2 regions of the Bacillus sp. FDAARGOS_235 genome follow, and region 1 is predicted to be linked to the other one. Evidence: a T-box and tRNA genes for the amino acid it is inferred to sense, from the RefSeq annotation. Region 1 holds a T-box; the other holds one or more tRNA genes.
What was found. The T-box of region 1 lies ahead of alaS (alanine--tRNA ligase). A T-box ahead of a tRNA ligase gene usually reads a tRNA of that ligase, here a tRNA-Ala.
Positions count from the first base shown of each region.

Region 2: it has a tRNA-Ala gene. The T-box ahead of alaS (alanine--tRNA ligase) is inferred to sense a tRNA for this amino acid. The anticodon was not compared.

Region 1 covers NZ_CP020437.2:3,946,032-3,950,310, forward strand. Annotated here, with positions in the region: gene A6J74_RS22520 (hypothetical protein) at 1-149, opposite strand, end outside; gene A6J74_RS22525 (AI-2E family transporter) at 326-1,393, shown strand; gene A6J74_RS22530 (PH domain-containing protein) at 1,436-1,780, opposite strand; T-box leader at 2,018-2,236, shown strand; gene alaS (alanine--tRNA ligase) at 2,277-4,279, shown strand, end outside.
Region 2 covers NZ_CP020437.2:2,768,247-2,772,525, forward strand. Annotated here, with positions in the region: gene rocF (arginase) at 165-1,058, opposite strand; gene A6J74_RS16060 (glycerate kinase) at 1,268-2,413, opposite strand; tRNA gene A6J74_RS16065 (tRNA-Ala) at 2,531-2,603, opposite strand; tRNA gene A6J74_RS16070 (tRNA-Gly) at 2,614-2,685, opposite strand; tRNA gene A6J74_RS16075 (tRNA-Lys) at 2,691-2,766, opposite strand; tRNA gene A6J74_RS16080 (tRNA-Gln) at 2,772-2,846, opposite strand; tRNA gene A6J74_RS16085 (tRNA-Tyr) at 2,912-2,995, opposite strand; tRNA gene A6J74_RS16090 (tRNA-Val) at 3,012-3,087, opposite strand; tRNA gene A6J74_RS16095 (tRNA-Glu) at 3,093-3,167, opposite strand; tRNA gene A6J74_RS16100 (tRNA-Thr) at 3,190-3,262, opposite strand; tRNA gene A6J74_RS16105 (tRNA-Asn) at 3,267-3,341, opposite strand; rRNA gene rrf (5S ribosomal RNA) at 3,351-3,466, opposite strand; rRNA gene A6J74_RS16115 (23S ribosomal RNA) at 3,558-4,279, opposite strand, start outside.

The DNA.
Region 1 (4,279 bases):
CCAACACCAAGCATTCCGTAATGAAATAATTGCTTCGCCCTCTCTTTTCGTGAGGAACGAATAAAGAAACCTTTCCAAATACCAAATCCGATACAAACCCATTCAAGAATCATAAAAAGTGCTGATAATACGAGCATAAATAAAACCATTATGAGTCCTCCTGATTATATTGTTTCATGCTGCATTCTCAGGGATGGTTGTCCTTGTTATGTTATGTATATGTACGTCTTTACAAAACAGTATGGTCTGTATGAAAAGATTTTAAAAGTTTTGCACATAACCTACCCTATTTATTTTCAAAATAAAGGTGGAGGAGGTTTTTCGTGTGAAGAATCTTAAAATCATTTGGATATACCGTTTAGGATTATTGTTACTTGTATTTCTTTGTTTGCTTGTCTTCTTAAAGATCAAGCCACTATGGGCGCCGATTATTTTTGTATGTAAAGTGGCGATTACACCGTTTCTTATCGCTTGTTTTATTGCGTATTTATTGCATCCTTTAATTGAAAAAATTCATAAGGAAGGGATGCCGCGCACACTCGCTATTTTGCTCATTTACATCCTGTTCTTTGGCGGGATTGGCTATGGGATTTATAAAGGAACGCCAGTTGTTATTAAACAGTTACAAGAAATTAATGAACAATTTCCGCAGTTCACAAAAATGTATGATTCTTGGATGGATGGCGTTACAGAACAAACAGCGAATTTCCCATCATTTATTCATGAAAAGGTAAAGCAAATTTTCGTTGGTGTAGAAATGAAGATACAAACGCTTTTAAATAAAGTTATGAGCACAGCCCGTGGTGTACTGGATTCATTGCTCATTATTTTCTTGATTCCGTTCATTGTATTTTACATATTAAAAGATTACGGTGAGTTTTATCATATCTTTTGGAAACTAGTTCCGAGTAAGTGGCGTAGTACGGGTCAAATGCTTGCGAAAGAAATTGATAAATCACTCGGAAGTTATATTCGAGGACAGTTATTTGTTTGCTTAGTATTAGGGGGAGTATCTGTTCTTTCTTTTTGGTTTATCGGTATGAAGTATCCATTGCTGCTCGGCATTATTATTGGGGTAACGGATATAATCCCATACTTTGGTCCTATTTTAGGGGCGATTCCCACGTTGATGATTGCGGCAACGGTATCAACGAGTTTACTCATTAAGGCGGGGATTACAATTGTTATTTTGCAATTTTTGGAAAGTAACATTTTATCGCCTTACATCGTTGGTAAGTCGCTTCGTATGCACCCCGTTATTATTATGCTTGCCTTACTAGTTGGAGGAGAGATAGCCGGGATTGTAGGATTGCTAATATCGGTTCCGATTTTAGCAGTTATTCGTACAGTGATTGTTCATGTGAGGCCTCTTTGGAAAAGAGAAGATGTTTAAAATGAAGCCCTCTATTTAAAAAATAGAGGGCTAATCATATGATTATTTAGGGAGCTGATTTTTTATTTTTTGAACAAAAGAGCTCACATCAGTTGTTTGAATATGTTTTATTCTTTTCCATTCCGTATCATACATAAATACAATTTGATTGCTGAAAAGGCGCTTTTGTTCTTTTAGATTAGAAATTTTTGCGAAAGAGTACTCTTCAAATATTGGATTCTTACTTACATCTGGTCCATAAAAGAATAGCCTTTTGTCCGTTAAAATCAATAGGCCTGGCCTTGCGACGGAACGATAAATAAATATGTCTAATGAACATGCTGCATAAAAAAGAATTTTTTCATCAGTTGTTAACATTTCTCTAGCTTGATTCAATAAAGTTGTCATTGTAATCGCTCCTTTATTGTTAATAATTTAATTATAACAAATAATGTAATATTTAGAAGTTTGTATAAAGTATTTTTTGTGAGGAGATTCCTATTTAGTAATAAATGCATAATATATTGAAAGGCTGTTAAGAATGAATAGTAGAATAACTATGAGTAATAAACAATTGATACAATATAAATGATTATCTACATTGACAAACTTAAGAGAATTCTATTATATTTAGTCATATAATACATTAAATCAATGACGGAACAAGTACGTTACAGTCCATTTGTAGAGAGAAGCTTCCACTGGCTGAAAGGAGCTTTAAATGAAGGGTAACAGAAAGCTAATCCTGAGAGCAGCTAATCACTGCCGTCTTGCCACGTTACGGCACCATGAGGTGATGAATTGATTGTTATAATAATCAATTCATAATTAGGGTGGTATCGCGAGTTAACTCTCGTCCCTTTTATAGGGGCGGGAGTTTTTTATATTTAAGGAGGAAAATACAATGAAACAACTAACAGGCGCACAAATTCGTCAAATGTTTTTAGACTTTTTCCAAGAAAAAGGACATGCAGTAGAACCTAGTGCATCACTAGTTCCACATGAAGATCCATCTCTTCTATGGATTAACAGTGGTGTAGCAACATTAAAAAAATATTTTGATGGACGCGTAATCCCGCAAAATCCACGTATTACAAATGCTCAAAAATCAATTCGTACAAACGATATTGAAAACGTAGGGAAAACAGCTCGTCACCATACATTCTTTGAAATGTTAGGGAACTTCTCGATCGGTGATTACTTCAAAGAAGAAGCAATTACTTGGGCTTGGGAATTTTTAACGAGCGACAAGTGGATTGGATTCGATAAAGAATTACTATCAGTTACAATCCATCCGGAAGATGAAGAAGCATTTACAATTTGGAATGAGAAAATGGGTGTTCCAAAAGAGCGCATCATCCGCTTAGAAGAAAACTTCTGGGATATCGGTGAAGGACCAAGTGGACCGAATACAGAGATTTTCTATGATCGCGGGGAAGCTTACGGTAATGACTTTAGTGACCCAGAATTATATCCGGGCGGAGAAAACGAGCGTTACTTAGAAGTATGGAACCTTGTATTCTCTCAATTTAACCATAATCCAGACGGTTCATATACACCACTTCCTAAGAAGAACATTGATACAGGGATGGGTCTAGAGCGTATGACATCTATCGTTCAAGATGTACCTACGAACTTTGATACGGATCTATTCATGCCAATGATTGGTGCAACAGAATCAATTTCTGGTGAGAAGTATCGTAATGGAGACTTAGAAAAAGATATGGCGTTTAAAGTCATTGCTGACCATATTCGTACAGTAACATTCGCTGTTGGTGACGGTGCTCTTCCATCTAACGAAGGCCGTGGTTATGTATTACGTCGTTTATTACGCCGTGCTGTTCGTTATTCTAAGAAATTAAACATCAACCGTCCATTCATGTTTGAATTAGTACCGGTTGTTGGAGAAGTAATGAAAGACTTCTATCCAGAAGTACTGGAAAAGAAAGATTTCATCGCAAAAGTTGTGAAAAATGAAGAAGAACGCTTCCACGAAACACTTCATGATGGTGAAGCAATTTTAGCTGAAGTTATTGCAAAAGCGAAAGAAGAAAAAACAACTGTTATTTCTGGCGTAGATGCGTTCCGTTTATACGACACGTACGGTTTCCCAATTGAATTAACAGAAGAATATGCAGAAGAAGCTGGTATGACAGTTGACCATAAAGGTTTTGAAGCTGAAATGGAAAAACAACGTGAGCGTGCACGTGCTGCTCGTCAAGACGTTGATTCTATGCAAGTTCAAGGCGGTGTACTTGGTGAAGTTAAAGTAGCGAGCGAATTCGTTGGTTACGGTACAGTTGCAACAGAAAGTAACATTGTTGCACTTGTGAAAAACGGTGAGTATACAGATAGCTTACAAGCAGGTGAAGAAGGACAGTTAATGCTTGATGTAACACCATTCTATGCTGAGAGCGGCGGACAAATTGCAGACCGTGGTTACCTTCTTGCTGATGGCGTGAAAGTTGTTGTAAAAGATGTACAAAAAGCACCAAATGGTCAAAACTTACACAAAGTAGTTGTGGAAGAAGGTACATTAACGAAAGGTGCGGCTGTAAAAGCTGTTATCGATACGAAAAACCGTAGTAGCGTTGTGAAAAACCATACAGCAACTCACTTACTACACCAAGCGTTAAAAGATGTACTTGGAACGCATGTTAACCAAGCAGGTTCTCTTGTAACTTCTGAACGTTTACGCTTTGACTTCTCTCACTTCGGTCAAGTACAAGCTGACGAATTAGAAAAAATTGAGCGTATCGTAAACGAGAAAATTTGGGAAAGTATTAACGTTGAGATTTCTCAAAAATCAATCGAAGAAGCGAAAGAAATGGGTGCAATGGCATTATTCGGTGAAAAATACGGTGATGTTGTACGCGTTGTACAAGTAGGCGATTACAGCTTAGAGCT
Region 2 (4,279 bases), 1.2 Mb from region 1:
CTAGTTAATTATACCATACATGAAACAAACGACAATTACAAACAACCCCCTTTAGATCAAATTGGTAAGATGTCAAACAATCTTATCGTACAGTATAATATAAATCATTATTATACGTCTATTTTCAAATAAAAAAAGCAACTTCTCAGTTGCTTTTCTTACATTTATTTTAGTTTTTCACCGAATAAAGAACCCATTAAAGCAACCGCAGTTGTTGCCGTTCTATTTCTCTCATCTAAAATCGTATTTACTTCAACAAACTCAGCAGATGTAACAATATCAGCTTCCGCTAACATTTCCATCGCTAAATGACTTTCACGATACGATAGACCACCAATTACAGGCGTTCCAACTCCCGGTGCATCATGAGGATCAAGACCATCTAAATCTAATGATAGATGTACACCATCAGTATGAGATAAATAAGCAATTGTTTCTTCCATAACAGCCGTCATACCCATACGATCAATTTCATGCATTGAGAATACTTTAATACCTTCATTGCGAATAAAGTCTTTTTCTCCTTCATCCAATGCACGTGCACCGATAATTACAACGTTCTCTTTTTTCACCTTTGGATATGCCTCGTATAAGTCTACAAGCGTGGGATGTCCATAGCCTAAACTTGCTGCAAGTGACATTCCATGAATATTACCAGATGGTGAAGTTTCCTCCGTATTTAAATCTCCATGTGCATCATACCAAATAACACCTAAATTTTTATAATGTTTTGCCACACCAGCTAGTGTACCAATTGCGATACTATGGTCACCACCTAATACAAGTGGAAAACGACCTTCTTCTATAATATGATCCACCTTACTTGCCAATTCATTACATACAGTCGCAACTTGTGTAAGGTTTCTTAATTTTGTATTTTCATCAACTTCTTTTTCTCTCTCTATACATATATCTCCCATATCTTTAACGTTATATCCAATTTCTTCAATTCTTTCAATTACCCCTGCATAACGGATCGCGCTCGGGCCCATATCAACTCCACGACGCATCTGTCCTAAATCCATTGGAACTCCAATAACTGAGATTTCTTTTTTCATAGATAGTATCCCCCTTTTATGCCTTCACTAAATATTTTAAATCTTTTATATACTCTGACTCAACTCGACATTTTTCTGTATGGATATACAATTTATTCACTTATATTTATGTTGAAATCCAAATCTTAAGACCATTTTATGTATAAAGTTAACTTAATGAAACAACTGCTATCATTATTATTAGATAATAATAAAAAACACTTCTACATTTAGAAGTGTTTTTTCGATGCAATTTTCCATACTGCTGCAATATTTCTTGCTGTCATTTCAATATTCTCTTTTGCCATCTTATATGCCTCGTCTAGTGCCATTGGAAAAGGCGTAATACTAAATACTGCATCGATTCCCTTTTCGTAAACAACTGGATAATTTGGAGATACCGATCCTCCTATAGCAATCACAGGAATATGAAGACGTTTCGCTCGCCCCGCGACACCAACAGGAGCCTTTCCATATGCTGTTTGTTCATCTATTCTACCTTCACCAGTTATAATTAAATCCGCATCTTCTATATGCTTATCAAAATTTGTATGATCCAATACAATTTCAATACCCTTTCGTAAGCTCCCCTTTAACACTGCAATAACAGCTGCTCCCATACCTCCTGCCGCTCCTGCACCAGGTATTTCAGATACATCCAAAGATACATATCGTTTAAGAATAGTCGCATAATGCTTTAAATTCTCATCTAGCCTTTTCAGCATCTCTACATCCCCACCCTTTTGAGCACCAAACACGAAAGATGCCCCTCTCATTCCGACTAATGGATTATTTACATCACACGCCGCTTCTATCGTTATCTCCTTTAGGCGTGAATCCATTCGTGAAAAATCAATCGTGACAATCGAATGTAATGTTCCTCCAGATGGATCTATTGCTTCACCCTTTTCATCTATAAACCTTACTCCTAAAGCCGATAACATACCTGCTCCACCATCATTTGTAGCGCTTCCTCCAAGCCCCAAAATAATATGCTTAACTCCTTGGTCTAGCGCATGTAATATAAGCTCTCCTGTCCCTTTTGACGTTGTAATGAATGGATTTCGCTTTTCAACCGGTACGTGTTGTAGTCCAGATGCCGATGCCATTTCAATAAACGCTGTCTTTTTATCTGTAGAAATGCCATAAAAAGCTTGTACGCCTTCTCTAAGCGGTCCTGTCACATAAAGTGATACAACGCTTCCTCCTGTGGCATCAACAAGTGAATCAACAGTTCCTTCCCCACCATCTCCAATTGGTATTTTTACATACTCTGCTTTAGGAAAAATTGCTCCAAAACCTCTTTCAATAGCTTCACATACTTCTATAGCCTTTAGACTTTCTTTGTATGAATCAGATGCAATGACAACTTTCACAATTATCCCCCATCCTTTATTTTTACGTTTTCTTCATTTTAAACGACAAATATGAAAGTTGTCTTTTTAAACACAAAAAAAGCGTACATCATATGATGTACACTTTCTCTATTTATATGGAGCCTAGCGGGATCGAACCGCTGACCTCCTGCGTGCAAGGCAGGCGCTCTCCCAGCTGAGCTAAGGCCCCGTAGTAATAAAGCGGAAGACGGGATTCGAACCCGCGACCCCAACCTTGGCAAGGTTGTATTCTACCACTGAACTACTTCCGCGAAAATGGTGAGCCATGAAGGATTCGAACCTTCGACCCTCTGATTAAAAGTCAGATGCTCTACCAACTGAGCTAATGGCTCGTAAATGGCTGGGCTAGCTGGATTCGAACCAGCGCATGACGGAGTCAAAGTCCGTTGCCTTACCGCTTGGCTATAGCCCATTAATATTTACTAGTATGCTTATCTTCTCAAAAAAATAAACCCTCTCAGGTTATTTTAAAGAAAATGGTGGAGGGGGGCAGATTCGAACTGCCGAACCCGAAGGAGCGGATTTACAGTCCGCCGCGTTTAGCCACTTCGCTACCCCTCCGACATTTAAACATATATGGTGGAGGATGACGGGATCGAACCGCCGACCCCCTGCTTGTAAGGCAGGTGCTCTCCCAGCTGAGCTAATCCTCCAAAAGTGGTGACCCGTACGGGATTCGAACCCGTGTTACCGCCGTGAAAGGGCGGTGTCTTAACCACTTGACCAACGGGCCAAAAATTTAAAAACTTTTTCCAAGCTTCCAACCGGGGTTGAACCGGTGACCTCTTCCTTACCATGGAAGTACTCTACCAGCTGAGCTATGGAAGCATAATGGCTCCGCAGGTAGGAATCGAACCTACGACCGATCGGTTAACAGCCGATAGCTCTACCGCTGAGCTACTGCGGAATAATACAAGCCTGGCAACGTCCTACTCTCACAGGGACAAGGTCCCAACTACCATCGGCGCTAGAGAGCTTAACTTCCGTGTTCGGTATGGGAACGGGTGTGACCTCTCTGCCATCATTACCAGACTTTTATCATTATACACATTCTTTTCAGAATGTCAAAAGGAATTTTAAATATATATTCCTTCAAAACTAGATAACATTTGCTACATATTATATGGTTAAGTCCTCGATCTATTAGTATTCGTCAGCTCCACATGTCACCATGCTTCCACCTCGAACCTATCAACCTGATCATCTTTCAGGGATCTTACTAGCTTACGCTATGGGAAATCTCATCTTGAGGGGGGCTTCATGCTTAGATGCTTTCAGCACTTATCCCTTCCGCACATAGCTACCCAGCTATGCCCTTGGCAGAACAACTGGTACACCAGCGGTGCGTCCATCCCGGTCCTCTCGTACTAAGGACAGCTCCTCTCAAATTTCCTACGCCCACGACGGATAGGGACCGAACTGTCTCACGACGTTCTGAACCCAGCTCGCGTACCGCTTTAATGGGCGAACAGCCCAACCCTTGGGACCGACTACAGCCCCAGGATGCGATGAGCCGACATCGAGGTGCCAAACCTCCCCGTCGATGTGGACTCTTGGGGGAGATAAGCCTGTTATCCCCGGGGTAGCTTTTATCCGTTGAGCGATGGCCCTTCCATGCGGAACCACCGGATCACTAAGCCCGACTTTCGTCCCTGCTCGACTTGTAGGTCTCGCAGTCAAGCTCCCTTATGCCTTTGCACTCTACGAATGATTTCCAACCATTCTGAGGGAACCTTTGGGCGCCTCCGTTACACTTTAGGAGGCGACCGCCCCAGTCAAACTGCCCACCTGACACTGTCTCCCGGGTCGATAAGACCCGTAGGTTAGAATTTCAATACAGTCAGG